4 regions of the Neobacillus phoenicis genome follow, and region 2 is predicted to be linked to each of the others. Evidence: a T-box and tRNA genes for the amino acid it is inferred to sense, from the RefSeq annotation. Region 2 holds a T-box; the other regions hold tRNA genes.

Region 1 (6,806 bases), 2.0 Mb from region 2:
AACAGGTTGATATTCCTGTACCACCTCTTTATCGTTTGAGTGATGGGGGGACGCAGGAGGATAGGGTAAGCGCGCTGTTGGATATGCGCGTCTAAGCAGTTAGGCTGGAAAGTAGGAAAATCCGCTTTCCGTAAAGGCTGAGCTGTGATAGCGAGGGAAATTTAGTACCGAAGTTCCTGATTCCACACTGCCAAGAAAAGCCTCTAGCGAGATAAAAGGTGCCCGTACCGCAAACCGACACAGGTAGGCGAGGAGAGAATCCTAAGGTGAGCGAGAGAACTCTCGTTAAGGAACTCGGCAAAATGACCCCGTAACTTCGGGAGAAGGGGTGCTTTTTGAGGTGAATAGCCTCGAAGAGCCGCAGTGAATAGGCCCAGGCGACTGTTTAGCAAAAACACAGGTCTCTGCGAAGCCGCAAGGCGAAGTATAGGGGCTGACGCCTGCCCGGTGCTGGAAGGTTAAGAGGAGGGGTTAGCGCAAGCGAAGCTCTGAATCGAAGCCCCAGTAAACGGCGGCCGTAACTATAACGGTCCTAAGGTAGCGAAATTCCTTGTCGGGTAAGTTCCGACCCGCACGAAAGGCGTAACGATCTGGGCACTGTCTCAACGAGAGACTCGGTGAAATTATAGTACCTGTGAAGATGCAGGTTACCCGCGACAGGACGGAAAGACCCCGTGGAGCTTTACTGTAGCCTGATATTGAATTTTGGTACAGCTTGTACAGGATAGGTAGGAGCCGTAGAAACCGGAGCGCTAGCTTCGGTGGAGGCGTCGGTGGGATACTACCCTGGCTGTATTGAAATTCTAACCCGCACCCCTTATCGGGGTGGGAGACAGTGTCAGGTGGGCAGTTTGACTGGGGCGGTCGCCTCCTAAAGAGTAACGGAGGCGCCCAAAGGTTCCCTCAGAATGGTTGGAAATCATTCGTAGAGTGTAAAGGCACAAGGGAGCTTGACTGCGAGACCTACAAGTCGAGCAGGGACGAAAGTCGGGCTTAGTGATCCGGTGGTTCCGCATGGAAGGGCCATCGCTCAACGGATAAAAGCTACCCCGGGGATAACAGGCTTATCTCCCCCAAGAGTCCACATCGACGGGGAGGTTTGGCACCTCGATGTCGGCTCATCGCATCCTGGGGCTGTAGTCGGTCCCAAGGGTTGGGCTGTTCGCCCATTAAAGCGGTACGCGAGCTGGGTTCAGAACGTCGTGAGACAGTTCGGTCCCTATCCGTCGTGGGCGCAGGAAATTTGAGAGGAGCTGTCCTTAGTACGAGAGGACCGGGATGGACGCACCGCTGGTGTACCAGTTGTCTTGCCAAAGGCATCGCTGGGTAGCTATGTGCGGACGGGATAAGTGCTGAAAGCATCTAAGCATGAAGCCCCCCTCAAGATGAGATTTCCCATAGCGTCAAGCTAGTAAGAACCCTGAAAGATGATCAGGTTGATAGGTCAGAGGTGGAAGCGTGGTAACATGTGGAGCTGACTGATACTAATCGTTCGAGGACTTAACCAAGTTTTAAGCGAACTCGTTTTTTACAAACACTTCTTCTACATTATCTAGTTTTGAGGGAATGAAAAAATTGAAATTTCCTCTTGCAAAATATGAAAAAGACATTATAATAAAATAGTGTCGAATAAATGGTCTGGTAATTATGGCGAGAAGGTCACACCCGTTCCCATACCGAACACGGAAGTTAAGCTTCTCAGCGCCGATGGTAGTTGGGACGAAAGTCCCTGTGAGAGTAGGACATTGCCAGGCTGTAATATGGAGGATTAGCTCAGCTGGGAGAGCATCTGCCTTACAAGCAGAGGGTCGGCGGTTCGATCCCGTCATCCTCCACCATATATTTTCCTTACTAAATGCCGGTGTAGCTCAATTGGTAGAGCACGACCGAATATGCTTCCTGAATAATCTTCAGCATACTGACCGAGTTGCTACTTGAATAAGCTTTCTGAGGTCAGGATGACGTTTACAAGGACAGCGTGTAAAATCTAATATTTTTTCCAAACTATTTGCCGGTGTAGCTCAATTGGTAGAGCAACTGACTTGTAATCAGTAGGTTGGGGGTTCAAGTCCTCTCGCCGGCACCATTTGGTACGAGCCATTAGCTCAGTTGGTAGAGCATCTGACTTTTAATCAGAGGGTCGAAGGTTCGAGTCCTTCATGGCTCACCATTTCAAATGAATATGCGGGTGTGGCGGAATTGGCAGACGCACCAGACTTAGGATCTGGCGCCGCAAGGCGTGGGGGTTCGACTCCCTTCACCCGCACCATTTAATTTTATATGCGGAAGTAGTTCAGTGGTAGAACACCACCTTGCCAAGGTGGGGGTCGCGGGTTCGAATCCCGTCTTCCGCTCCAGATGTGCCGGGGTGGCGGAACTGGCAGACGCACAGGACTTAAAATCCTGCGGTAGGTGACTACCGTACCGGTTCGATTCCGGTCCTCGGCACCACTTTTAAAATAATGCGCCCGTAGCTCAATTGGATAGAGCGTCTGACTACGGATCAGAAGGTTATGGGTTCGACTCCTTTCGGGCGCGCCATTATTACGGGAAGTAGCTCAGCTTGGTAGAGCACTTGGTTTGGGACCAAGGGGTCGCAGGTTCGAATCCTGTCTTCCCGACCATCCTTATCACAACATTGGGGCCTTAGCTCAGCTGGGAGAGCGCCTGCTTTGCACGCAGGAGGTCAGCGGTTCGATCCCGCTAGGCTCCACCATAACTTTAATAACTATTTGGCGGTGTAGCTCAGCTGGCTAGAGCGTACGGTTCATACCCGTAAGGTCGGGGGTTCGATCCCCTCCGCCGCTACCAAATAATTTTTCAGAACTTGGACCTTTAGCTCAGCTGGTTAGAGCAACGAGCAAAGCTCCTATGAAAATGCTACGAGTTGTCACCATCGAGCTGCTACTTGAGTAAGCTTTCTGAGATGGGGACAGACGGTTTTAACATTATGGTAATAGAAACTTCAACTTGGACCTTTAGCTCAGCTGGTTAGAGCAGACGGCTCATAACCGTCCGGTCGTAGGTTCGAGTCCTACAAGGTCCACCAGAAATTCTTAATAATATGGAGGAATACCCAAGTCCGGCTGAAGGGATCGGTCTTGAAAACCGACAGGCGGGTTAAACCGCGCGGGGGTTCGAATCCCTCTTCCTCCGCCATATTATTTTTTAAAAACTAAATTTTTACCGTCGCGGGGTGGAGCAACGAGCGTTGCTTCAATGAATAAACTGCGAGTTGTACCCATCGAGCTGCTACTTGAATAAGCTTTCTGAGATGGGGACAGTCAGTAACAAAACATGGAGCATATTTCAAACTTCATAATTTCTATTATCGCGGGGTGGAGCAGTCTGGTAGCTCGTCGGGCTCATAACCCGAAGGTCGCAGGTTCAAATCCTGTCCCCGCAATATGGTCCGGTAGTTCAGTTGGTTAGAATGCCTGCCTGTCACGCAGGAGGTCGCGGGTTCGAGTCCCGTCCGGACCGCCATATGTTGGCTCAGTAGCTCAGTCGGTAGAGCAAAGGACTGAAAATCCTTGTGTCGGCGGTTCGATTCCGTCCTGAGCCACCATTTATATTTTAAAGTAAATAATTTTTATTACGGCGATTGTGGCGAAGTGGTTAACGCACCTGATTGTGGTTCAGGCATTCGTGGGTTCGATTCCCATCAGTCGCCCCATTTATTTTGCGGGTGTAGTTTACTGGTAAAACCTCAGCCTTCCAAGCTGATGTAGTGGGTTCGATTCCCATCACCCGCTCCATAATATGGGCCTATAGCTCAGCTGGTTAGAGCGCACGCCTGATAAGCGTGAGGTCGATGGTTCGAGTCCATTTAGGCCCACCATGTATTATTCCGCAGTAGCTCAGTGGTAGAGCTATCGGCTGTTAACCGATCGGTCGTAGGTTCGAGTCCTACCTGCGGAGCCATATAGAGAAGTACCCAAGTGGCTCAAGGGGCTCCCCTGCTAAGGGAGTAGGTCGGGTAACCGGCGCGAGGGTTCGAATCCCTTCTTCTCTGCCATATAATTTAATTTTTGGCCCCTTGGTCAAGCGGTTAAGACACCGCCCTTTCACGGCGGTAACACGGGTTCGAATCCCGTAGGGGTCATACAAAAAAACTGATGATATATTATCATCAGTTTTTTTGTGTTCTTTTTAGAGGAAGCTTGGATTAAGATTATTGATTGTGAAAGGTGGATTTTTTACATGACCAAACATAACGTAAAACAATCGTATGGGTAACGTAGACAGTTCCTACGTGACCGAACACAACGTAAAACAATCCTATGGGTAACGTAGACAGTTCCTACGTGACCGAACACAACGTAAAACAATCGTATGGGTAACGTAGACGGTTCCTACGTGACCGAACACAACGTAAAACAATCGTATGGGTAACGTAGACGGTTCCTACGTGACTGAACACAACGTAAAACACCATATGGGTAACATAGACGGTTCCTACGTGACCGAACACAACGTAAAACAACCATATGGGTAACATAGACGGCATGTACGTAACCAAATGCTACATTCAAGACTAATCGAGTACCCTAGGTCCTTCCCCTCATATGTGACCAAAGCAGCTTTAAAAATTCATCTCTCCATTTCTGTGACCATTTCCTCATACACTAGCTAAAAAGTCCCATTATTCCATTTTAAGAATCACAAACCTCATCAACCGTGAAAATATTATAGAGAAATAATAATTTAGAGGATTTTCACCCGGAATCAAAATTGATAACGCTTACAAAATACTGCATTTCTTAAAAATTTACTACTTTAACGTGTTATAAATCAAATAATTTTTTTAAAGGTTTTTTATAAAAAAAATCAAAAAAACTTTAAAGATTCCTGTCGATTTACGATAGATTATTTGTCGTTTGGTGTTGAATATTGTTGAAAAATGCCTTTTTATAGCAGTTTACAACATTAATTGTCAGAAAAGATAAAAAAGTTTTTGGAGGCATATCAACCATTTGGAATTATAATTGGTTTTTGAAATACATATTTTCAATGGGGATGAGATTAGCCATGACAGTGAACACGTTATTTCCTACTGATTATCAGCTGCACTTATTTCATGAAGGAAACTTCTTTCAGAGTCATCAGCTCTTTGGCGCTCATATCTTCAAGAATTCCGACCAAGTATATACACGCTTTTGCGTATGGGCCCCTAATGCCCGTCAGGTAAGACTTGCAGGGGATTTTAACAACTGGAATGGTGAAGGGTATGAATTACAAAGGGTTAACAATGAAGGCGTTTGGATTCTAATCTTGAAGCAAGACATGACAGGAAGTCTTTATAAGTATGAAATTTTCTCACAAACAGGAGAAAGACTGTTAAAGGCAGATCCATTCGCGTTTTATTCTGAAATAAGACCAATGACCGCTTCGATCGTTTATTCACTAAATAACTATAAGTGGCAAGATAATCATTGGATGAATCGTAGAGGAAAAAAGAACTTCCTATCTGAACCAGCCATCATTTATGAGGTTCATTTGGGTTCCTGGAGGAAGACAACCAACAATGAATACTTAACTTATCAAGAACTAGCAGCAGAGCTAATACCGTATGTAATTGAACATGGTTTTACTCATATTGAGTTGTTGCCGATTGTCGAGCACCCGCTCGACGATTCATGGGGTTATCAAGGTACAGGATATTTTTCAGTCACTTCAAGGTATGGAACTCCAGATGACTTTCGCGATTTTGTAGACCAATGTCATCAGCATGGTATTGGTGTCATCCTGGATTGGGTGCCAGGGCATTTTTGTAAAGATGCTCATGGACTTTATCGATTTGATGGGACTCATATCTATTCCTATAAGCATGAATGTGATAGAGAAAATCTTGTATGGGGTACAGCAAACTTTGACCTTGGAAAGGGAGAAGTACAAAGTTTCCTTATCTCAAATGCTAGGTATTGGATGGAATATTTCCATATTGATGGTTTCCGAATGGATGCGGTGGCAAATATCATTTATTGGCCAAATGCTTCAAACGGTAAGTGTGAAAATCCATTTGGAATAAATTTTTTAAAAAAATTAAATCAAGAAATCCATGAATACGACCCACACTTTTTAATGATTGGTGAGGATTCAACTGATTTTCCACAAGTTACAGCACCCGTCCATTATGGAGGTCTTGGCTTTGATTACAAATGGAATATGGGTTGGATGAATGACATGCTTGAATATATGGAAACTCCTCCATACTCAAGGCAGCAAGCACATTCAAAAGTTACTTTTTCACTTTTATATGCTTTTTCAGAAAACTTTATGCTCCCCTTTTCGCATGATGAAGTGGTACATGGCAAGAAATCGTTACTAGATAAGATGCCAGGCGAATATTGGGAAAAATTTGCTCAATTAAGGCTTCTCCTCGGCTATATGTTTGCACACCCAGGAAAAAAACTTTTATTTATGGGGTTTGAATTTGGGCAGTTTGCCGAATGGAAGGATAAAGAACAACTTGATTGGCACTTAATGGACTATGACATGCACCGGAGCTTAAATGACTATGTCAAAGTGCTAACTAAGGTATATAAGCGCTCAAAAGCCCTTTATGAACTGGATCATTTACAGGAAGGTTTTCAATGGATTGACGCGAATAACAGTCATCAATCAGTCTTCTCCTTTATTCGAAAGGGGAAAAAAGAAGAAGATTATTTAATCATTATTTGCAACTTCACTGGTGTCAGTTACCCTATGTATAAAATCGGTGTTCCTCTACCAGGAGAATATCGGGAAATTTTTACTAGTGATCAAAAAGAATACGGTGGAACGGGAATGGTTAACAAAAAGAC
Region 2 (6,806 bases):
GAAAATAAAAAACTTATAGGAGAGCAGAATCGTGAAGCTAACCTGTTTCTCGATTATGAAAACGCTATTCGTCCTAAGGCATTAAACAGCCTAGAGGACGTAGAAGTGGAGGAGTTTTCTTATAGGTATGTAGCGTTCGAAGTTGACCATCCTGAATTAGGGAAAGTGACGGTTCAATTTATTCGAAACGTTAACTCTGAAAAAGAATTACTCAACCGGCTATTATTAATTATTACAGTGGGTATTGGAATTGGAGTGGTATTAGCTGTAATCTCTGGATATTTCTTAGCAGGAAAGGCACTCGTCCCAATTAAAAGAGCTTGGCAAAAGCAGACTGAATTTGTTTCGGATGCATCACATGAATTAAGAACCCCTTTAGCAGTAATCCAGGCAAAAACGGATATTCTTTTTCGATCACCAAACGCAACTATTCAGGACAAAATTTTAGATATATCCGCGATTTCAAACGAATCACGAAGACTCTCGAAACTCGTTGCTAATTTATTGACGTTGGCAAGATCTGATTCCGATCAAATTGAAATGAAGAAAAAAACTTTTCGGCTAGATGAACTATTAAAAGAAATTATTCATCATTATGAAGAAATTGCTATGTACCAAGAAAAAACGCTTCAGTTCAGTGCGCTTGAACCTGTTGAATTTTTCGCGGATAAAGAAAGAATTCACCAGCTTATTGTCATTCTATTGGATAATGCAATGAAATATACAAAGGAGGGGGGAGAAATCCTGTTATCCTGTAGACAAAGTCACTCGTCGATTTACTTGGAAGTGAAAGATAACGGGATTGGAATCCCAGAAGAAGATATTCCAAAAATTTTCGATCGTTTTTATCAAAGTGACAAAGCTCGTACTGCGGCTGAAGGAACAGGTTTGGGGTTATCTATTGCTAAGTGGATTATTGAGAAACACCATGGAAGGACAAAGGTTCAAAGTATCCTTGGTCAAGGAACAACAATTGAGATTATTTTCCCAAGAGCCCAAAAAAATTAATTTTGGGTTCTTTTTTAAGGAAATCTTAAGGAAACCTCCACATAATGGGCTTATAAATGGAAAGAACAATCGTTGAGAGGAGAAACGCAGTAATGAAGAAAGTAAGAAAAGCACACTTATGGATAGGGTTAATAGCTTCAGTATTAATTTTTATGGAGTCGCTTACTGGATTATTAATGAACGAACCTTGGTTAATGGGACAAACTCAATTCGAAGGGGATAGAGGGAACTTTCAACCAGGACAGTTCAATCGCGGGCAATTTAGACAGGGTGCCGGGCAAATAAGTGGTCAAATCCAGGGGCAGAATGGGTTTATTCGCAACGGTCAATCTCAAGGACAAGCTGGCATCGAGGGGCAGAATGGCACAAATGAAAATGGCCAATTTCAAGGGTCTCCTGGCTTTGGGCGGAATAGGAATTTTCCTGAAGGAGTTCGTGGTGAAGGAATGGGACAAGGCTCATTCATGAGCACCATCCGTGGTCTTCATGAAGGTAGAATCGGAAATACAAATGTGAAATGGCTGATAGATCTAACGGCTATCGCTATGATGTTCCTTACTGGTTCAGGTATCTATTTATCTACTCAAATTCTGCGTGCCGATAGAAAGAGAAAAAAGCGTCAATTAGAAGATCTGGAAGTTTTGTAAGGCAAATACCCGAAAAAGGCTGACAAAATAGTCAGCCTTTTTTGCATACTATTCAACAATGATGGTGCCTTTAAACATTTCCATTCCGCAGCTAAATGTAAATTCGCCACTTTTCTCAGGAGTAAAAGTGAGATTCGTTGTACCAACTTTTAAATTAACATCGTTTAAATCAAAGTCTGGAATCTTAAATGTAGATAAACAGCTATCTTCCAGTGGATTGTTAATTTCGAGTACTACAGGAATGCCTTTTTTTACACGAATGACGTTTGGTGTGTATCCAGTTTCTGTAACGAGCATTTTTACTTTAGGTGAGCTTTCTTTCGTGACATCCACCTCTGTTTTAGCCATTTTCTGGGTACCGGTTTCCATTTTAGCTTCGGTTTGTGCCGTCTCGCTTTTTCCAGGAACTTTTACCATATCCGTGCTATACATAAACAAAAACAGTGAGACGAGTACAACTCCACCTGCAATTATGGCAAAAGGTGATAGCTCATTGGTATCGATAGAAAATTTATTATTTGTAGTCACATAAATGTAGACAATTACAAATCCGATAATAACAATATAGAAACCTAATAATATACCTAATAAAATGCTAGGGTTGATATATTGTAGGAATAACCCAAGAATGGCTCCATTAATTCCCCCAATTAATCCAAAGATGGATGACATCAGTATTGCTAGTAACCCAATTGGGTGTCCTGCTAAGAAGCCAATAACGAATCCAATGATCATGCTGACGCCAACGGCTAAGAATGTCTCGCCCGAAAGGATTCCAATGATACTGCCGGTTAACAAGCCACTAATAATGGCAATCACCATGCTAAGCAGGATACCCGGGGTGTTATTTAGCTTAATTTTATTACGGTATACAAGAAAAATAGAATAACCGGTCCCTAACGCAACGATCACTGCCGATATAATTGAAAAAATAGTCATCTTTTTGTCTCCTCAAATGTGGGCTTATCCAATTTAATAAAATAAACAACATATGAGTATTATAAATGCAAATTATGGTTTCAAAATGGTCTATTAAGAGATTTGTATGAACGTTTTATGAATCTTGCTGAGGAAATAGGTGGAGGAAGGAATTTTGGAGTCAGTTCTAGTCTTTTTTCTCTTTATCAATCGTATTTTTGTAAATTCGTTTAAGTGCTTCATTTTGCATTCTAATGTATTCAAGTGAAAATTCTTTCTATGCTTTCTCTCCGTCGACCGGTTCCTTTTCTTCTTTTGACATGAAAGTCACCTCTTTACTTAATTACTTGAATTTTACACGTTTTATCCTCTAGTTTAAAGCCAATTCTAAATTTCCTCACACTTTGTCGCGAAATATTCCCTTTTCGAATTGACTTTTATGAAGATGAAATATATAATTTCTTCAAAAATACTATTGAAACGATGACGGGGATTAGTAAAATGAAGTTTGTCTTACAAAGAGAGGAAACCATTGGTGTGAGGTTTCTTAAGACGGTCATTTGAACCTGCCTCTGAGTTCTGTATCGGAAATTATGAAGATACATGCGGATCAAATCCGTTATCATGCAAAGAGTTTAAAGCGAATGCTTTATGAATTTAGGGTGGTACCGCCAGACCTTGGTCCCTTTTTTGGGATTAGGGTCTTTTTGTATTTATAGCGGAAGTTCTGTTGTATTTATTTTAATAAATTTAATGAGGTGTCAAAATGGCAAAGGAATTTGTAAAAGATGTCACTGCGATGGATGAGGACTTTGCACAGTGGTATACAGATGTTGTAACAAAAGCTGATTTAATCGACTATTCAAGCGTCCGCGGATCGATGATTATCCGTCCGTATGGATATGCTTTATGGGATAACATTAAAAATGAATTAGATCGTCGAATCAAAGAAACAGGACATGAAAATGTCTATATGCCTTTATTCATTCCAGAAAGCTTACTGCAGAAGGAAAAAGACCATGTCGAAGGTTTTGCTCCTGAAGTAGCTTGGGTTACACACGGTGGTTCTGAAGAGTTAGCAGAGCGTTTGGTTGTTCGTCCAACTTCAGAGGTTCTTTTCTGTGAGCACTATAGCAATATCATTCATTCGTACAGAGATTTACCAAAGCTTTATAACCAATGGGCTAACGTTGTTCGTTGGGAAAAAACAACACGTCCATTCTTACGTACATTAGAGTTTTTATGGCAGGAAGGCCATACTGCCCATGCAACGGATGAAGAGGCAATGGAAGAAACCATTAAAATGTTAAATGTATATGCTGCAGTTTGTGAAGAAATTCTTGCGATTCCAGTTGTAAAAGGACAAAAAACGGAAAAAGAAAAGTTTGCTGGTGCGAAAGCGACATTTACAATTGAAAGCTTAATGCATGACGGAAAAGCATTACAGTCTGGTACCTCTCACCACTTCGGTACAGGTTTTGCGGAAGCCTTTAACATTCAGTACACGGATAAAGAAGGTAAACTACAATATGTTCACCAAACATCGTGGGGCTTTACAACAAGAATCATTGGAGCATTAATCATGGTGCATGGTGACGACCGCGGTCTTGTCATTCCTCCAAAAGCGGCTCCAACACAAGTGATGATTGTGCCTATCGCTCAGCATAAAGAAGGCGTGCTGGACTTTGCATATGATTTGAAAAAGTCGCTTGGGAAGGTCGCACGTGTTGATATTGACGCAAGCGATAAAAAGCCTGGCTGGAAATTCAATGAGTATGAAATGAAAGGTGTTCCAGTTCGTTTAGAAGTTGGACCAAAAGACATTGAAAATAAACAGGTTGTATTAGTAAGACGTGATACTTTAGAAAAAGTGATTGTTCCTATGGAAGAGTTAGAAACAAAACTTGTTACATTATTGGATGAAATTCAGACTAATCTATACAACAAAGCATTGAATCATCGCGAAGAAAGAACTTCTGTAGCGACTACACTTCCTGAGTTAAAAGAAACTCTAGAAGCAAAACCAGGCTTTATCAAAGCTATGTGGTGTGAAGATTTAGCCTGTGAGGAAAAAATCAAAGAAGAAACAGGGGCAACATCAAGATGTATGCCATTTGAGCAAGAACAAGTTTCTGATAAATGTGTATGCTGCGGCAAAGAAGCTAATAAGATGGTTTATTGGGCAAAAGCATACTAAGATTTGTGGGCTCTTCCTTTATGGAAGGGCCTTTTTTGTTTGGGGTGGCGGTTATTATTGGTGAGCGCTATGGTTTTGTAGAATTAGCTTAATTTTGTGTAGAAAAAACAAGAATTTGTGTAGAAAAATCAAAAAATTGTGTAGAATTAATTTGATTTCGTGTAGAAAAACCCTGATTTTATGTAGAAATAATCCAAAATTGTGTAGAAAAAATTTTTATTAAAAGGAATTTACGTCATCCTAGCGAATTGTATAGTAGGTAAAGGGAGGATTTAAACATGAAACCGATACTCATCGACTTTCCAGAGCAGTTTACCACTGAAAGACTACTCATTCGCAAGCCCATGCCTGGAGATGGCAAAGGTGTATATGATGCAATGCAGGCTTCTTTAAACGAACTGAAAGAATATATGCCTTGGGCACATAGAAATCAAACAGAAGAAGATGTCGAAGTGAATATGAGGGAAGCACATGCAAAGTTTTTGACACGTGAAGACCTTAGGCTGCACCTCTATGATAAAGAAACCGGGGAATTTATCGGGTCGTCTGGCTTACATAGGATTAACTGGAGTGTTCCAAAGTTTGAAATTGGTTACTGGATTGATACCCGCCATAGTGGAAAGGGCTATATCACAGAAGCGACACAAGCAATCACTGAATTTGCTTTTACGGAGCTGAAAGCACGTCGAGTGGAAATTCGCTGCGACTCGACTAATACGAAAAGTCGGGCAATTCCAGAAAAGTTAGGATTCACATTAGAAGGAATTTTAAAAAACGAAGGATTGTCAGCCGACGGGAAAGAAGTTAGAGATACCTGCGTTTATGCAAAAATAAAATAACCTTAAAGAGGTTGACTCAGGTGAGTCAACCTCTTTATCAATCTAGTAAGTACCTCTTTAAATAAAACTTTGTAATGGCCAAATATTCACGAGTATAGGATTTTACTACAGCTTGTAATGGGTTTTTTGCAGGCAGCCCGTTTATTTTTAAACCCTGGTCTCTTGCAATCGAAACAGCCCGATAAATATGAAAGGTATTGGTTACTACTAATCCTAACTGCGCATTTTTAGGAATGAGCTTTCTAGAGTAATTAATATTTTCATAGGTATCAGTAGAGCGGTCTTCTAACAGAATTCTAGACTCACTAATACCACGCTTGATTAATTCTCTTTTAATGCACTCAGCCTCAGAAATATCCTCACCAGGACCTTTCCCACCAGAAGCGATAACAATGGTATCTTTGTTTTCCTTTAAATAGTTCGCGGCCGATTTTATCCGGCTTGCAAATGCAAGAGAAGGTACCGTCCCTTTAACCCTTGCTCCGAGTACAATGATATAATCAGCATTTTTGGGCACCTTCACATGGGTAAACTGGCTAATTTTAAACTGTAATACACCAACATAAATCAGTCCTATTGCCACAAGAATACTCAAATAGGACAACATCCTTTTCTTCTTTTTCATCCATTCAAATCCATTTCATATGATTTTTTTAAACTATTAAATCTATCTTAATAATAGAATAAATTGGATGATTTAACCAACATATTTTTCCATAAAAAAGAGGCTGAGTATCAGCCTCCTTATTCACATACCCAAGACAATCCAATTGTACCTACACCTGTATGCACACCTGCAACCGTAATGAGCATTAATATTTCAGTTTCAATTGAAGGGAAAGTTTCTCTTATTACTTTTTCTAGTTCTGTTGCTTTTTTGATATCGTTTGCATGAACAATAGCAACCTTTTTCACTGATTTGGTTTCAAGGTCTTCTTTCAATTTGTTTACAAGCCAAGCAATGACCTTTTTCTCTGTACGAACTTTGTCTTTAATTTTGGCTGCTCCCTCTTCAATCGATAAAATGGGTTTTATGTTAAAAAGTGATGCTAATATTTTTTGACTCCCTGACACCCTGCCGCTTTTATGAAGCTGATCTAGGTTTGAAGGGACTAAGTATAAGCGTGTTTGGTCAAGAAGTCCGTTTAATTGGGACATAATATCGTGTATTTCCAAGCCCTGTTCGGCGAGCTCGAT
Region 3 (6,806 bases), 1.0 Mb from region 2:
TTCTCCTCCGCTTCTTGTTGACTATATAGATGAAGATATCCAAGTCGAAGTCCGATAAAGTAAAGATGATATTCTCCAAAAGAGATTTGGACTTGGATAGTACGTTTAGGTTTTTCCGACTCAAGACCGTAGAACATCCATCCCCCTAACATTAAATGCAACAGCATTACTTGACCATTTTGGAGATGGAATAGTAGGTGCTTTCCTCTTCTATAAACATTTGTTACTTTTTGAAGAAGAACTGTTCTTTTGAAGAGCTCTGAATTAAGGTTAATGGATTTTTCTCTATTGATCTGAATATCTGAAATGACTTGACCAGCTATTTTTTGATTTAAAAGGATCTTATAGGTTTCCATCTCTGGAAGCTCTGGCATTGAATAACTCCTTCCATATAATTGTATTCGTGCACATAGGTTTCCCAAATAGTTAATATAAAATGAATCATTATAGTCATTGTGCTTAGTACTGCACCTTCATCTGAAAAAGAATTGAGTGAGTATAGCTTTTTAGAAATATTAGAATCTTATAAAAAAAAGACCTCCAACCAATAAGTTGAAAGTCCTTTTAATAAAGGCTTTGTTATACCTGAATGTTGATTTCACTGTGTTTGAAAAAATAACCGGAAAAATTCCGCTTAAATTGGGAAATACCCTTATTTCCTTATAAATAAGGGGAGTTTTTCCGGTTATATGATCAAAATCGTTGGATTTTGTCTTATTTTAGAGCAGTTAAAGGGAAATTCTCCGCTTATTTCTTCTTCTTAAGCTCACTTTTTATACAATAGCGGGAATTTTTCCGCTTATTTTTGCCTCTCAAGCTACCTCTATATACAATAGCCGGAAATTCTCCGCCTATGAATTCTCATACATACACGAAAATCAACAATGAATAACAGATTCTTAATAAAAAAAAAATCCAAGGAATGACCTTGGATTTTTACATAGTATTTTCGACAGGGGCAGTAGGAATCGAACCCACACTGAAGGTTTTGGAGACCTTAGTTCTACCTTTAAACTATGCCCCTATAAATGGTGGAGGGGGACGGATTCGAACCGCCGAACCCGGAGGGAGCGGATTTACAGTCCGCCGCGTTTAGCCACTTCGCTACCCCTCCACATATAAATAAAAGAAAATGGCGGAGGAAGAGGGATTCGAACCCCCGCGCGGTTTAACCCGCCTGTCGGTTTTCAAGACCGATCCCTTCAGCCGGACTTGGGTATTCCTCCATTTTTTCAAATAAAATTATATAAGTATTTTAGTAGCGGCGGAGGGGATCGAACCCCCGACCTTACGGGTATGAACCGTACGCTCTAGCCAGCTGAGCTACACCGCCAAATCAGTTATATAATTTAAGTGGAGCCTAGCGGGATCGAACCGCTGACCTCCTGCGTGCAAAGCAGGCGCTCTCCCAGCTGAGCTAAGGCCCCAAAATATGAATGGTCGGGAAGACAGGATTCGAACCTGCGACCCCTTGGTCCCAAACCAAGTGCTCTACCAAGCTGAGCTACTTCCCGTTAAAAATATAAGTGGTGCCGAGGACCGGAATCGAACCGGTACGGTAGTCACCTACCGCAGGATTTTAAGTCCTGTGCGTCTGCCAGTTCCGCCACCCCGGCACTTATGGAGCGGAAGACGGGATTCGAACCCGCGACCCCCACCTTGGCAAGGTGGTGTTCTACCACTGAACTACTTCCGCATAAAAGTGAAATGGTGCGGGTGAAGGGAGTCGAACCCCCACGCCTTGCGGCGCCAGATCCTAAGTCTGGTGCGTCTGCCAATTCCGCCACACCCGCAAATAAAGTTACAAAAAAAAACATATAGTTTGATTTGCTTCCGCTAATCTTATTCAAAGAAGTAAGAAGCATGGTGCCGGCGAGAGGACTTGAACCCCCAACCTACTGATTACAAGTCAGTTGCTCTACCAATTGAGCTACCCCGGCATAGGTTTAGAATAAATATTAGATTGTACACGCTGTCTTAATTATCGTCATCCTGACCTCATTAAGCTTATTCAAGCTGCAGCTCGGTCAGTATGCTGAAGTTAATTCATGAAGCTTATTCGATCGTGCTCTACCAATTGAGCTACACCGGCATTAGTTCGGAAAATAGATAAGTTTGTATACGCTTTCTAAATCTACAAATAGAGATAAAACAGCGTAAATATTAAGAATATATGGTGGAGGATGACGGGATCGAACCGCCGACCCTCTGCTTGTAAGGCAGATGCTCTCCCAGCTGAGCTAATCCTCCATAATATATAGCCTGGCAACGTCCTACTCTCACAGGGACTTTCGTCCCAACTACCATCGGCGCTGAGAAGCTTAACTTCCGTGTTCGGTATGGGAACGGGTGTGACCTTCTCGCCATTGCTACCAGACTATTTACTTTGAGGTATCATTCCCTCAAAACTAGATAATGTAGAAGAAGTGTTTGTAAAAAATGAGTTCGCTTAAATCTTGGTTAAGTCCTCGAACGATTAGTATCAGTCAGCTCCACATGTTACCACGCTTCCACCTCTGACCTATCAACCTGATCATCTTTCAGGGTTCTTACTAGCTTGACGCTATGGGAAATCTCATCTTGAGGGGGGCTTCATGCTTAGATGCTTTCAGCACTTATCCCGTCCGCACATAGCTACCCAGCGATGCCTTTGGCAAGACAACTGGTACACCAGCGGTGCGTCCATCCCGGTCCTCTCGTACTAAGGACAGCTCCTCTCAAATTTCCTGCGCCCACGACGGATAGGGACCGAACTGTCTCACGACGTTCTGAACCCAGCTCGCGTACCGCTTTAATGGGCGAACAGCCCAACCCTTGGGACCGACTACAGCCCCAGGATGCGATGAGCCGACATCGAGGTGCCAAACCTCCCCGTCGATGTGGACTCTTGGGGGAGATAAGCCTGTTATCCCCGGGGTAGCTTTTATCCGTTGAGCGATGGCCCTTCCATGCGGAACCACCGGATCACTAAGCCCGACTTTCGTCCCTGCTCGACTTGTAGGTCTCGCAGTCAAGCTCCCTTGTGCCTTTACACTCTACGAATGATTTCCAACCATTCTGAGGGAACCTTTGGGCGCCTCCGTTACTCTTTAGGAGGCGACCGCCCCAGTCAAACTGCCCACCTGACACTGTCTCCCACCCCGATAAGGGGTGCGGGTTAGAATTTCAATACAGCCAGGGTAGTATCCCACCGACGCCTCCACCGAAGCTAGCGCTCCGGTTTCTACGGCTCCTACCTATCCTGTACAAGCTGTACCAAAATTCAATATCAGGCTACAGTAAAGCTCCACGGGGTCTTTCCGTCCTGTCGCGGGTAACCTGCATCTTCACAGGTACTATAATTTCACCGAGTCTCTCGTTGAGACAGTGCCCAGATCGTTACGCCTTTCGTGCGGGTCGGAACTTACCCGACAAGGAATTTCGCTACCTTAGGACCGTTATAGTTACGGCCGCCGTTTACTGGGGCTTCGATTCAGAGCTTCGCTTTTAAGGCTAACCCCTCCTCTTAACCTTCCAGCACCGGGCAGGCGTCAGCCCCTATACTTCGCCTTGCGGCTTCGCAGAGACCTGTGTTTTTGCTAAACAGTCGCCTGGGCCTATTCACTGCGGCTCTTCGAGGCTATTCACCTCAAAAAGCACCCCTTCTCCCGAAGTTACGGGGTCATTTTGCCGAGTTCCTTAACGAGAGTTCTCTCGCTCACCTTAGGATTCTCTCCTCGCCTACCTGTGTCGGTTTGCGGTACGGGCACCTTTTATCTCGCTAGAGGCTTTTCTTGGCAGTGTGGAATCAGGAACTTCGGTACTAAATTTCCCTCGCTATCACAGCTCAGCCTTCACGGAAAGCGGATTTTCCTACTTTCCAGCCTAACTGCTTAGACGCGCATATCCAACAGCGCGCTTACCCTATCCTCCTGCGTCCCCCCATCACTCAAACGATAAAGAGGTGGTACAGGAATATCAACCTGTTGTCCATCGCCTACGCCTTTCGGCCTCGGCTTAGGTCCCGACTAACCCTGAGCGGACGAGCCTTCCTCAGGAAACCTTAGGCATACGGTGGATGAGATTCTCACTCATCTTTCGCTACTCATACCGGCATTCTCACTTCTAAGCGCTCCACCAGTCCTTACGGTCTAGCTTCAACGCCCTTAGAACGCTCTCCTACCACTGACATCTAAGATGTCAATCCACAGCTTCGGTGTTACGTTTAGCCCCGGTACATTTTCGGCGCAGAGTCACTCGACCAGTGAGCTATTACGCACTCTTTAAATGGTGGCTGCTTCTAAGCCAACATCCTGGTTGTCTAAGCAACTCCACATCCTTTTCCACTTAACGTAAACTTTGGGACCTTAGCTGGTGGTCTGGGCTGTTTCCCTTTTGACTACGGATCTTATCACTCGCAGTCTGACTCCCACGGATAAGTCTTTGGCATTCGGAGTTTGTCTGAATTCGGTAACCCGATGAGGGCCCCTAGTCCAAACAGTGCTCTACCTCCAAGACTCTAACTACGTGAGGCTAGCCCTAAAGCTATTTCGGAGAGAACCAGCTATCTCCAAGTTCGATTGGAATTTCTCCGCTACCCACACCTCATCCCCGCACTTTTCAACGTGCGTGGGTTCGGGCCTCCATCCAGTGTTACCTGGACTTCACCCTGGACATGGGTAGATCACCTGGTTTCGGGTCTACGACCACATACTCATTCGCCCTATTCAGACTCGCTTTCGCTGCGGCTCCGTCTCTTCAACTTAACCTTGCATGGGATCGTAACTCGCCGGTTCATTCTACAAAAGGCACGCTATCACCCATTAACGGGCTCTAACTACTTGTAGGCACACGGTTTCAGGAACTATTTCACTCCCCTTCCGGGGTGCTTTTCACCTTTCCCTCACGGTACTGGTTCACTATCGGTCACTAGGGAGTATTTAGCCTTGGGAGATGGTCCTCCCTGCTTCCGACCGGATTTCACGTGTCCGGCCGTACTCAGGATCCACTCAGGAGGGAACGAAGTTTCGACTACAGGGTTTTTACCTTCTCTGACGGGCCTTTCCAGGCCGCTTCATCTACCCCGTTCCTTTGTAACTCCATGTTGAGTGTCCTACAACCCCAAGAGGCAAGCCTCTTGGTTTGGGCTATGTCCCGTTTCGCTCGCCGCTACTCAGGGAATCGCGTTTGCTTTCTCTTCCTCCGGGTACTTAGATGTTTCAGTTCCCCGGGTATGCCTTCAATACCCTATGTATTCAGGTAAAGATACTGTTCCATTACGAACAGTGGGTTCCCCCATTCGGAAATCTCCGGATCAAAGCTTACTTACAGCTCCCCGAAGCATATCGGTGTTAGTCCCGTCCTTCATCGGCTCCTAGTGCCAAGGCATTCACCGTGCGCCCTTTCTAACTTAACCTAAAAGGTTTGTTTCACTAAATTAATAGAGAGAAAACTAAAATGGCGATTACTCGATGTTTTACTTGACTTCTTCATTACGATTATCTAGTTTTCAAAGAACGATGTTTTGAGAGAAAATTGCACTCTCAAAACTAAACAAACAAGAAACAATCAAACAAACATGTTTTGTCTGGCTCATATGTCCAGCTTATATCCTTAGAAAGGAGGTGATCCAGCCGCACCTTCCGATACGGCTACCTTGTTACGACTTCACCCCAATCATCTGTCCCACCTTAGGCGGCTGGCTCCTTACGGTTACCCCACCGACTTCGGGTGTTACAAACTCTCGTGGTGTGACGGGCGGTGTGTACAAGGCCCGGGAACGTATTCACCGCGGCATGCTGATCCGCGATTACTAGCGATTCCGGCTTCATGTAGGCGAGTTGCAGCCTACAATCCGAACTGAGAATGGTTTTATGGGATTGGCTAAACCTCGCGGTCTTGCAGCCCTTTGTACCATCCATTGTAGCACGTGTGTAGCCCAGGTCATAAGGGGCATGATGATTTGACGTCATCCCCACCTTCCTCCGGTTTGTCACCGGCAGTCACCTTAGAGTGCCCAACTGAATGCTGGCAACTAAGATCAAGGGTTGCGCTCGTTGCGGGACTTAACCCAACATCTCACGACACGAGCTGACGACAACCATGCACCACCTGTCACTCTGTCCCCCGAAGGGGAACGTCCTATCTCTAGGAGTGTCAGAGGATGTCAAGACCTGGTAAGGTTCTTCGCGTTGCTTCGAATTAAACCACATGCTCCACCGCTTGTGCGGGCCCCCGTCAATTCCTTTGAGTTTCAGCCTTGCGGCCGTACTCCCCAGGCGGAGTGCTTAATGCGTTAGCTGCAGCACTAAGGGGCGGAAACCCCCTAACACTTAGCACTCATCGTTTACGGCGTGGACTACCAGGGTATCTAATCCTGTTTGCTCCCCACGCTTTCGCGCCTCAGCGTCAGTTACAGACCAGAAAGCCGCCTTCGCCACTGGTGTTCCTCCACATCTCTACGCATTTCACCGCTACACGTGGAATTCCGCTTTCCTCTTCTGCACTCAAGTCCCCCAGTTTCCAATGACCCTCCACGGTTGAGCCGTGGGCTTTCACATCAGACTTAAAGGACCGCCTGCGCGCGCTTTACGCCCAATAATTCCGGACAACGCTTGCCACCTACGTATTACCGCGGCTGCTGGCACGTAGTTAGCCGTGGCTTTCTGGTTAGGTACCGTCAAGGTACCGGCAGTTACTCCGGTACTTGTTCTTCCCTAACAACAGAGCTTTACGACCCGAAGGCCTTCATCGCTCACGCGGCGTTGCTCCATCAGACTTTCGTCCATTGTGGAAGATTCCCTACTGCTGCCTCCCGTAGGAGTCTG
Region 4 (6,806 bases), 2.4 Mb from region 2:
GGCGTCGGTGGGATACTACCCTGGCTGTATTGAAATTCTAACCCGCACCCCTTATCGGGGTGGGAGACAGTGTCAGGTGGGCAGTTTGACTGGGGCGGTCGCCTCCTAAAGAGTAACGGAGGCGCCCAAAGGTTCCCTCAGAATGGTTGGAAATCATTCGTAGAGTGTAAAGGCACAAGGGAGCTTGACTGCGAGACCTACAAGTCGAGCAGGGACGAAAGTCGGGCTTAGTGATCCGGTGGTTCCGCATGGAAGGGCCATCGCTCAACGGATAAAAGCTACCCCGGGGATAACAGGCTTATCTCCCCCAAGAGTCCACATCGACGGGGAGGTTTGGCACCTCGATGTCGGCTCATCGCATCCTGGGGCTGTAGTCGGTCCCAAGGGTTGGGCTGTTCGCCCATTAAAGCGGTACGCGAGCTGGGTTCAGAACGTCGTGAGACAGTTCGGTCCCTATCCGTCGTGGGCGCAGGAAATTTGAGAGGAGCTGTCCTTAGTACGAGAGGACCGGGATGGACGCACCGCTGGTGTACCAGTTGTCTTGCCAAAGGCATCGCTGGGTAGCTATGTGCGGACGGGATAAGTGCTGAAAGCATCTAAGCATGAAGCCCCCCTCAAGATGAGATTTCCCATAGCGTCAAGCTAGTAAGAACCCTGAAAGATGATCAGGTTGATAGGTCAGAGGTGGAAGCGTGGTAACATGTGGAGCTGACTGATACTAATCGTTCGAGGACTTAACCAATTTTTAAAGCGAACTCGTTTTTTACAAACACTTCTTCTACATTATCTAGTTTTGAGAGAACGATCTCTCTAACAAAATAGGTCTGGTAGCTATGGCGAGAAGGTCACACCCGTTCCCATACCGAACACGGAAGTTAAGCTTCTCAGCGCCGATGGTAGTTGGGACGAAAGTCCCTGTGAGAGTAGGACGTTGCCAGGCCAGCCCCAATAGGGGCTATTATTTTTGTCAAAATTCCATCTGGCCCCTTGGTCAAGCGGTTAAGACACCGCCCTTTCACGGCGGTAACACGGGTTCGAATCCCGTAGGGGTCACCATTTTGGAGGATTAGCTCAGCTGGGAGAGCATCTGCCTTACAAGCAGAGGGTCGGCGGTTCGATCCCGTCATCCTCCACCATATATTTTTGTACGAGCCATTAGCTCAGTTGGTAGAGCAGATTGCGAACTTCTTCGAGTCAGCTTCTGCGGGCAATCTGCGAGAAAGAACGTGAATTCTTTTGAGCATCTGATTTACCACAATAAAAGATTAGTGAAACATCTATGTACGAGCCATTAGCTCAGTTGGTAGAGCACGATCGAATATGCTTCTAAGAAATAGCATCAGGGCACACGCCGAGCTGCTACTTGAATAAGCTTACTGAGGCGGGGGCATCCGTCGCAAATCAAAGATTAGTGAATTATCTTAATTCGAGAGCCATTAGCTCAGTTGGTAGAGCATCTGACTTTTAATCAGAGGGTCGAAGGTTCGAGTCCTTCATGGCTCACCATTTTAAAGAATTTAGCGGGTGTGGCGGAATTGGCAGACGCACCAGACTTAGGATCTGGCGCCGCAAGGCGTGGGGGTTCGACTCCCTTCACCCGCACCATTTAATTTTACATGCGGAAGTAGTTCAGTGGTAGAACACCACCTTGCCAAGGTGGGGGTCGCGGGTTCGAATCCCGTCTTCCGCTCTCATATTGCCGGGGTGGCGGAACTGGCAGACGCACAGGACTTAAAATCCTGCGGTAGGTGACTACCGTACCGGTTCGATTCCGGTCCTCGGCACCACTTTTAATATAATGCGCCCGTAGCTCAATTGGATAGAGCGTCTGACTACGGATCAGAAGGTTATGGGTTCGACTCCTTTCGGGCGCGCCATATTTTACGGGAAGTAGCTCAGCTTGGTAGAGCACTTGGTTTGGGACCAAGGGGTCGCAGGTTCGAATCCTGTCTTCCCGACCAGTCAGAACTATTTTTCTAATATGGGGCCTTAGCTCAGCTGGGAGAGCGCCTGCTTTGCACGCAGGAGGTCAGCGGTTCGATCCCGCTAGGCTCCATCTATATATAATTGAAATGGCGGTGTAGCTCAGCTGGCTAGAGCGTACGGTTCATACCCGTAAGGTCGGGGGTTCGATCCCCTCCGCCGCTATATAATATGGAGGAATACCCAAGTCCGGCTGAAGGGATCGGTCTTGAAAACCGACAGGCGGGTTAAACCGCGCGGGGGTTCGAATCCCTCTTCCTCCGCCATATCTCTTTTCAAATTATATTGTTGTCGCGGGGTGGAGCACGTTCGAATAAACTTCTTCGAATAATCTACAGCGCAACGATTGAGCCACAGCTTGAATAGGCTTTCCGAAATCGGGGCGGTCTTAACACATGGTGCATGCTCAAAATTAAATAGTTTTTTACCGTCGCGGGGTGGAGCAGTCTGGTAGCTCGTCGGGCTCATAACCCGAAGGTCGCAGGTTCAAATCCTGTCCCCGCAATATGGTCCGGTAGTTCAGTTGGTTAGAATGCCTGCCTGTCACGCAGGAGGTCGCGGGTTCGAGTCCCGTCCGGACCGCCATTTTTATTCCAGTAGTTAACTCTACTGTTTGATATATATTTTTTGGCTCATTATTTGGCTCAGTAGCTCAGTCGGTAGAGCAGATTGCTCACATCCTGATTACGCTTCTGCGGCAATCTGCGAAAAAGAACGGAAGTTCTTTTGAGCAAAGGACCTTTTCTTAATAAAAGATTAGGGAATATTTTAATATGGCTCAGTAGCTCAGTCGGTAGAGCAAAGGACTGAAAATCCTTGTGTCGGCGGTTCGATTCCGTCCTGAGCCACCTTTTATTTTTATGAAACAATTTAATGTGGAGGGGTAGCGAAGTGGCTAAACGCGGCGGACTGTAAATCCGCTCCCTCCGGGTTCGGCGGTTCGAATCCGTCCCCCTCCACCAAATTATGGCGATTGTGGCGAAGTGGTTAACGCACCTGATTGTGGTTCAGGCATTCGTGGGTTCGATTCCCATCAGTCGCCCCATTTATTATATTATTGGGCTATAGCCAAGCGGTAAGGCATCGCACTTTGACTGCGACATGCGTTGGTTCAAATCCAGCTAGCCCAGTCATGGCAGCATAGCCAAGTGGTAAGGCAGAGGTCTGCAAAACCTTTATCCCCGGTTCAAATCCGGGTGTTGCCTCCAAACATGCGGGTGTAGTTTAATGGTAAAACCTCAGCCTTCCAAGCTGATGTCGTGAGTTCGATTCTCATCACCCGCTCCAATGGGCCTATAGCTCAGCTGGTTAGAGCGCACGCCTGATAAGCGTGAGGTCGATGGTTCGAGTCCATTTAGGCCCACCATACTCTATACTGTTGTTCCGCAGTAGCTCAGTGGTAGAGCTATCGGCTGTTAACCGATCGGTCGTAGGTTCGAGTCCTACCTGCGGAGCCATTTTTTATTTTATGGGCAGGTTTTCTTGAGGCTGAAGAGTTACAGTTCTCACTTTCCGCTGTCAATACATATCTTAATGCGCCTTTAGCTCAGCTGGATAGAGCATACGCCTTCTAAGCGTACGGTCAGAGGTTCGAATCCTCTAAGGCGCGTAAAAACTAGAAAACGCTAAATTTAGCGTTTTTTTTATGCTCTTTTTTGACGTAGAGGGCACACAGTGATGGACCTCGTGGCGCTTAAGACCGCCTTGATGGGAAAAAAGCAAACAGGATCTTTAGGAATACACTTCCCGAATCCTCTTATCGACCGGTTTGAAGAATATATCATCCACTTTCCGCAGGATATCGTCCACTTTTTAAAATTTATCGTCCACTTTTGACCTCATATCGTCCAGTTCCAACACTTATCGTCCACTACACACTAAAATCGTGGGGACAAATAATTAGGCAAAAAACACCAAAACCGTCCCCATGGATCATAGCTGGGGACAGTCCCCCGCTACTTTAAAGCGCCGGGGGACTGTCCCCAAAAATTTGTTTTTAATTTCTTCGTCCAAATGAACTTTGTTTCGGTCTAATAGTGTAAAGAGAAAAAAGGGGTGAGGAAATGACCTTTTCTGCCAATGATGGAATCCTAAATGAGAAGTTGTTTATTAGCTTATTTGAAACACATAAAGATTCCATTTATCGAATGGCCTATATGTATATGAAGAATCAAGCGGACTCACTGGATATCGTCCAGGAGGTTGCCTACCGGGCGTTTAAAAACAGGAACAGTTTAAAGGAATTGAATTATTTTAAGACATGGATCTTGAAAATCACTATCAATGCATCCATTGACGTTTTAAGAAAGAAACAAAAAGTTGTCGAGCTGCCATTCACTAGAGAAGTAGGAACGCAGCAGACAGAGGACAGATATTCCGATTTATTATTAAATGAGCTACTACATTCCTTAGATGAAGACGATAAACGGTTAATTTATCTCAAGTATTATCAGGAATACACCTTCCAGGAAATTTCGGAGATTGTTGAAGCACCAGTCAGTACCGTCAAGTCGAAAATTTATCGAGCCTTAGAAAAAATCCGCTTGGACTATCCGAAGGAGGAACTTTCATGAATAAGATTCAGAGAGAGCTAGAAAAAATCCAAATTCCAGAAGAGGTAATGGATCGTATGTTCAAAGGAATCGAGCAAGCAAAAGGGGAAGAGAAGGTAACGCCGATAAAATTCGAGGGCATGAGCAGGAGGAAAAAACTTATCGGGTCATTAGCAGGACTTGTGGCAGTCGGCGGTTTGTTCTTCGGTTCTGCCTTTGTATCTCCCGCAATGGCACAAATCGCATCGAAAATTCCATATTTAAATCAAGTGTTTTTGAAAGACATAGATATAAATGGAGAAAAATCGCTGATGGCCCTTGTTCGAGAGGAAGGATTGAAACGCGGGTACGAGGTTACTGGTCTACGTGTGGGTCAAGGATTGATGGAGGGCGACGAACCGGAAAAAGTCTATGTCTTTCTAGTAAGTAAAGATTATAACGAAAAAACGAAAGTGGATGCTGAAAATCTGACAAAAGAAATGCTCGATCAGAAGGGATATTATGCAAAAGCGATAGAGGTTCTTCCGTTTAAAGCTGATTTTTATGCCTCTATGAGACGAATCAATCGCATCATGCTTGATGAGGCCCAAAAAATCAAAACCTTAATCAATGATAAAGGGTATAGTGTCGATTACGTTGGAATGAACCCGGGGCTCGATGAAATATTTGTGATCCTTCCTGAGACAGAAAAACACGTCGATGAGGTTCGGGCGATTATTCAAGCCTACCAAAAAAAGAAGTATAATGAATTTTCTTTGGACATTAGATCAGTGAACCTAACTAATATGGATGAAGAAACGAAGCTCAAAAAGAATCTTTATACCATTTTTGAAGGATTACTGGGTAAGAAAGAGACGTACAAAATCAATTCTTTCACTTACACTACCAAAGGTGAACTGGTCATTACGATCGAGACCTCCCTTGAGAAGAAGGATCAGAAGCTCATAGAGCAAATTCGTAAGGAAGTATCCTCACAAGTTGCGAAAGAATACAAACAGCCTTACGCCATTAACATAGTTGGATTAGAGGATTTGAAGACGGTTGGAGAATAATTTTTCTATCAAAAAAGACTGCCAGTTGGCAGTCTTTCTGTCTTCATGATTCCAATCCTTTAAATGATTGCTCCCAGTCATCGATGATCGTGGTAGGTTTATTGATTGGTTCCTTTGCAGTCAACGCTTTGCTTTCTCGAGCTTTACCACTCTTCCATTTGGATAATGTCTTATTTAGAGCAGTTAATCGGAATATCTCCGCGTATATCTGGAGCTTAAGCTTCCTCTATATACATTAGCCGGAAATTCTCCGCCTATGAATTCTCATACCTACACGAAAATCAACACTGAATAATAACAGAGCCTTTCAAAAAAGAATGCGAAGGCTGCTGCTTCCTATAGTTCAAGTAACCTATTACATTTATAAACGTCTAAGTACCAGAGGGACGGTCCTTGGCAGGAGTTGAAAAAGCTTTATCGAATACTACATAAAAGATTGCTAGATTCAAGGATTCTAAGTAGATTGAAACCCTCGTGGATGTTGGAGGAGTGTATTATGGTAAAAGTTTTATTGGTGCAGCACCAAAGAAAGTATGCGGAAGCCATGTCGGCTCTATCATCAGCGCCTCAGGTGAAGGAAGCGTTGGGGCTTACCGATAGCCAAACCTCAGTGGAGGGAACGATTGGATTCATTGAGTTCATTCTGGAACAAGAAAAACAGGGGAAGCAATATTCCAGAGTTATCTTGAATGAGAAGGAAGAGGTCATTGGGGTCATTACTTTAAAAGAGATTGATCCGATTAAGAAGACGAGTCATATCGGAACCTGGATTGGGCATCCGTATTGGGGTCAAGGGCACAATGCCTTAGCGAAGGCAGAGATTCTATATACCGCGTTTACCGAGTTGAACTTAGAATACGTTTTTGCAGGAGCGAAATTAGCGAATATCCGATCGCAAAAGGCGCAGGAAAAGCTTCCTTATATAAGGATAGATGTACAAGCAGAATTTCCAGATGAACATGCTAAGTTAGAATCTCAAGTAAAGGCTCCTTGCGTATTGAATGTGATCGAGAAAGATGCGTTTTTGAAATGGTTTTTGAATCAGGAGATGAATAAAAATGAAAGTAACATTAAAAGAATTGCCAGATTATGAGGTAGCATTTTTTAGACGGATAGGAAGTTACTTTGAAGCCACAGACGATCATTGGGGAAAATTGATCAATTGGGCTATAAGGAATGAACTATATCCACCGAAACAAAATTTTATTGGGATATCTCT

What was found. A T-box is a leader RNA that pairs with one kind of tRNA and senses whether it is charged. The one in region 2 lies ahead of proS (proline--tRNA ligase), so its partner is inferred to be a tRNA-Pro.
Region 1: it encodes a tRNA-Pro, which carries the amino acid that the T-box ahead of proS (proline--tRNA ligase) is inferred to sense. The anticodon was not compared.
Region 3: it encodes a tRNA-Pro, which carries the amino acid that the T-box ahead of proS (proline--tRNA ligase) is inferred to sense. The anticodon was not compared.
Region 4: it encodes a tRNA-Pro, which carries the amino acid that the T-box ahead of proS (proline--tRNA ligase) is inferred to sense. The anticodon was not compared.

The regions. Positions count from the first base shown of each region.
Region 1 is NZ_CP154847.1:1,729,885-1,736,690, forward strand. Features, by position in the region: rRNA gene AA0X95_RS08840 (23S ribosomal RNA) at 1-1,508, shown strand, start outside; rRNA gene rrf (5S ribosomal RNA) at 1,638-1,754, shown strand; tRNA gene AA0X95_RS08850 (tRNA-Val) at 1,763-1,838, shown strand; tRNA gene AA0X95_RS08855 (tRNA-Thr) at 2,011-2,086, shown strand; tRNA gene AA0X95_RS08860 (tRNA-Lys) at 2,095-2,170, shown strand; tRNA gene AA0X95_RS08865 (tRNA-Leu) at 2,185-2,269, shown strand; tRNA gene AA0X95_RS08870 (tRNA-Gly) at 2,283-2,357, shown strand; tRNA gene AA0X95_RS08875 (tRNA-Leu) at 2,363-2,451, shown strand; tRNA gene AA0X95_RS08880 (tRNA-Arg) at 2,465-2,541, shown strand; tRNA gene AA0X95_RS08885 (tRNA-Pro) at 2,548-2,624, shown strand; tRNA gene AA0X95_RS08890 (tRNA-Ala) at 2,641-2,716, shown strand; tRNA gene AA0X95_RS08895 (tRNA-Met) at 2,735-2,811, shown strand; tRNA gene AA0X95_RS08900 (tRNA-Ile) at 2,973-3,049, shown strand; tRNA gene AA0X95_RS08905 (tRNA-Ser) at 3,067-3,159, shown strand; tRNA gene AA0X95_RS08910 (tRNA-Met) at 3,333-3,406, shown strand; tRNA gene AA0X95_RS08915 (tRNA-Asp) at 3,410-3,486, shown strand; tRNA gene AA0X95_RS08920 (tRNA-Phe) at 3,493-3,568, shown strand; tRNA gene AA0X95_RS08925 (tRNA-His) at 3,601-3,676, shown strand; tRNA gene AA0X95_RS08930 (tRNA-Gly) at 3,685-3,758, shown strand; tRNA gene AA0X95_RS08935 (tRNA-Ile) at 3,765-3,841, shown strand; tRNA gene AA0X95_RS08940 (tRNA-Asn) at 3,850-3,924, shown strand; tRNA gene AA0X95_RS08945 (tRNA-Ser) at 3,928-4,018, shown strand; tRNA gene AA0X95_RS08950 (tRNA-Glu) at 4,034-4,105, shown strand; gene glgB (1,4-alpha-glucan branching protein GlgB) at 5,032-6,806, shown strand, end outside.
Region 2 is NZ_CP154847.1:3,701,283-3,708,088, reverse strand. Features, by position in the region: gene AA0X95_RS19190 (sensor histidine kinase) at 1-1,008, shown strand, start outside; gene AA0X95_RS19185 (PepSY-associated TM helix domain-containing protein) at 1,065-1,655, shown strand; gene AA0X95_RS19180 (cupredoxin domain-containing protein) at 1,704-2,594, opposite strand; T-box leader at 3,048-3,263, shown strand; gene proS (proline--tRNA ligase) at 3,340-4,770, shown strand; gene AA0X95_RS19170 (GNAT family N-acetyltransferase) at 5,049-5,609, shown strand; gene AA0X95_RS19165 (YdcF family protein) at 5,647-6,234, opposite strand; gene AA0X95_RS19160 (DegV family protein) at 6,354-6,806, opposite strand, start outside.
Region 3 is NZ_CP154847.1:2,670,668-2,677,473, reverse strand. Features, by position in the region: gene AA0X95_RS13920 (Fpg/Nei family DNA glycosylase) at 1-374, opposite strand, end outside; tRNA gene AA0X95_RS13915 (tRNA-Trp) at 954-1,024, opposite strand; tRNA gene AA0X95_RS13910 (tRNA-Tyr) at 1,030-1,114, opposite strand; tRNA gene AA0X95_RS13905 (tRNA-Ser) at 1,134-1,226, opposite strand; tRNA gene AA0X95_RS13900 (tRNA-Met) at 1,260-1,333, opposite strand; tRNA gene AA0X95_RS13895 (tRNA-Ala) at 1,355-1,427, opposite strand; tRNA gene AA0X95_RS13890 (tRNA-Pro) at 1,438-1,514, opposite strand; tRNA gene AA0X95_RS13885 (tRNA-Leu) at 1,528-1,616, opposite strand; tRNA gene AA0X95_RS13880 (tRNA-Gly) at 1,622-1,696, opposite strand; tRNA gene AA0X95_RS13875 (tRNA-Leu) at 1,709-1,793, opposite strand; tRNA gene AA0X95_RS13870 (tRNA-Thr) at 1,865-1,940, opposite strand; tRNA gene AA0X95_RS13865 (tRNA-Val) at 2,175-2,250, opposite strand; rRNA gene rrf (5S ribosomal RNA) at 2,261-2,377, opposite strand; rRNA gene AA0X95_RS13855 (23S ribosomal RNA) at 2,457-5,395, opposite strand; rRNA gene AA0X95_RS13850 (16S ribosomal RNA) at 5,597-6,806, opposite strand, start outside.
Region 4 is NZ_CP154847.1:751,530-758,335, forward strand. Features, by position in the region: rRNA gene AA0X95_RS03860 (23S ribosomal RNA) at 1-742, shown strand, start outside; rRNA gene rrf (5S ribosomal RNA) at 824-940, shown strand; tRNA gene AA0X95_RS03870 (tRNA-Glu) at 982-1,056, shown strand; tRNA gene AA0X95_RS03875 (tRNA-Val) at 1,061-1,136, shown strand; tRNA gene AA0X95_RS03880 (tRNA-Lys) at 1,431-1,506, shown strand; tRNA gene AA0X95_RS03885 (tRNA-Leu) at 1,521-1,605, shown strand; tRNA gene AA0X95_RS03890 (tRNA-Gly) at 1,619-1,690, shown strand; tRNA gene AA0X95_RS03895 (tRNA-Leu) at 1,699-1,787, shown strand; tRNA gene AA0X95_RS03900 (tRNA-Arg) at 1,801-1,877, shown strand; tRNA gene AA0X95_RS03905 (tRNA-Pro) at 1,885-1,961, shown strand; tRNA gene AA0X95_RS03910 (tRNA-Ala) at 1,984-2,056, shown strand; tRNA gene AA0X95_RS03915 (tRNA-Met) at 2,075-2,148, shown strand; tRNA gene AA0X95_RS03920 (tRNA-Ser) at 2,157-2,249, shown strand; tRNA gene AA0X95_RS03925 (tRNA-Met) at 2,415-2,488, shown strand; tRNA gene AA0X95_RS03930 (tRNA-Asp) at 2,492-2,568, shown strand; tRNA gene AA0X95_RS03935 (tRNA-Phe) at 2,759-2,831, shown strand; tRNA gene AA0X95_RS03940 (tRNA-Tyr) at 2,861-2,945, shown strand; tRNA gene AA0X95_RS03945 (tRNA-His) at 2,953-3,028, shown strand; tRNA gene AA0X95_RS03950 (tRNA-Gln) at 3,042-3,113, shown strand; tRNA gene AA0X95_RS03955 (tRNA-Cys) at 3,118-3,191, shown strand; tRNA gene AA0X95_RS03960 (tRNA-Gly) at 3,197-3,270, shown strand; tRNA gene AA0X95_RS03965 (tRNA-Ile) at 3,273-3,349, shown strand; tRNA gene AA0X95_RS03970 (tRNA-Asn) at 3,366-3,440, shown strand; tRNA gene AA0X95_RS03975 (tRNA-Arg) at 3,519-3,592, shown strand; gene AA0X95_RS03980 (sigma-70 family RNA polymerase sigma factor) at 4,047-4,556, shown strand; gene AA0X95_RS03985 (DUF4179 domain-containing protein) at 4,553-5,587, shown strand; gene AA0X95_RS03990 (GNAT family N-acetyltransferase) at 6,084-6,680, shown strand; gene AA0X95_RS03995 (AraC family transcriptional regulator) at 6,646-6,806, shown strand, end outside.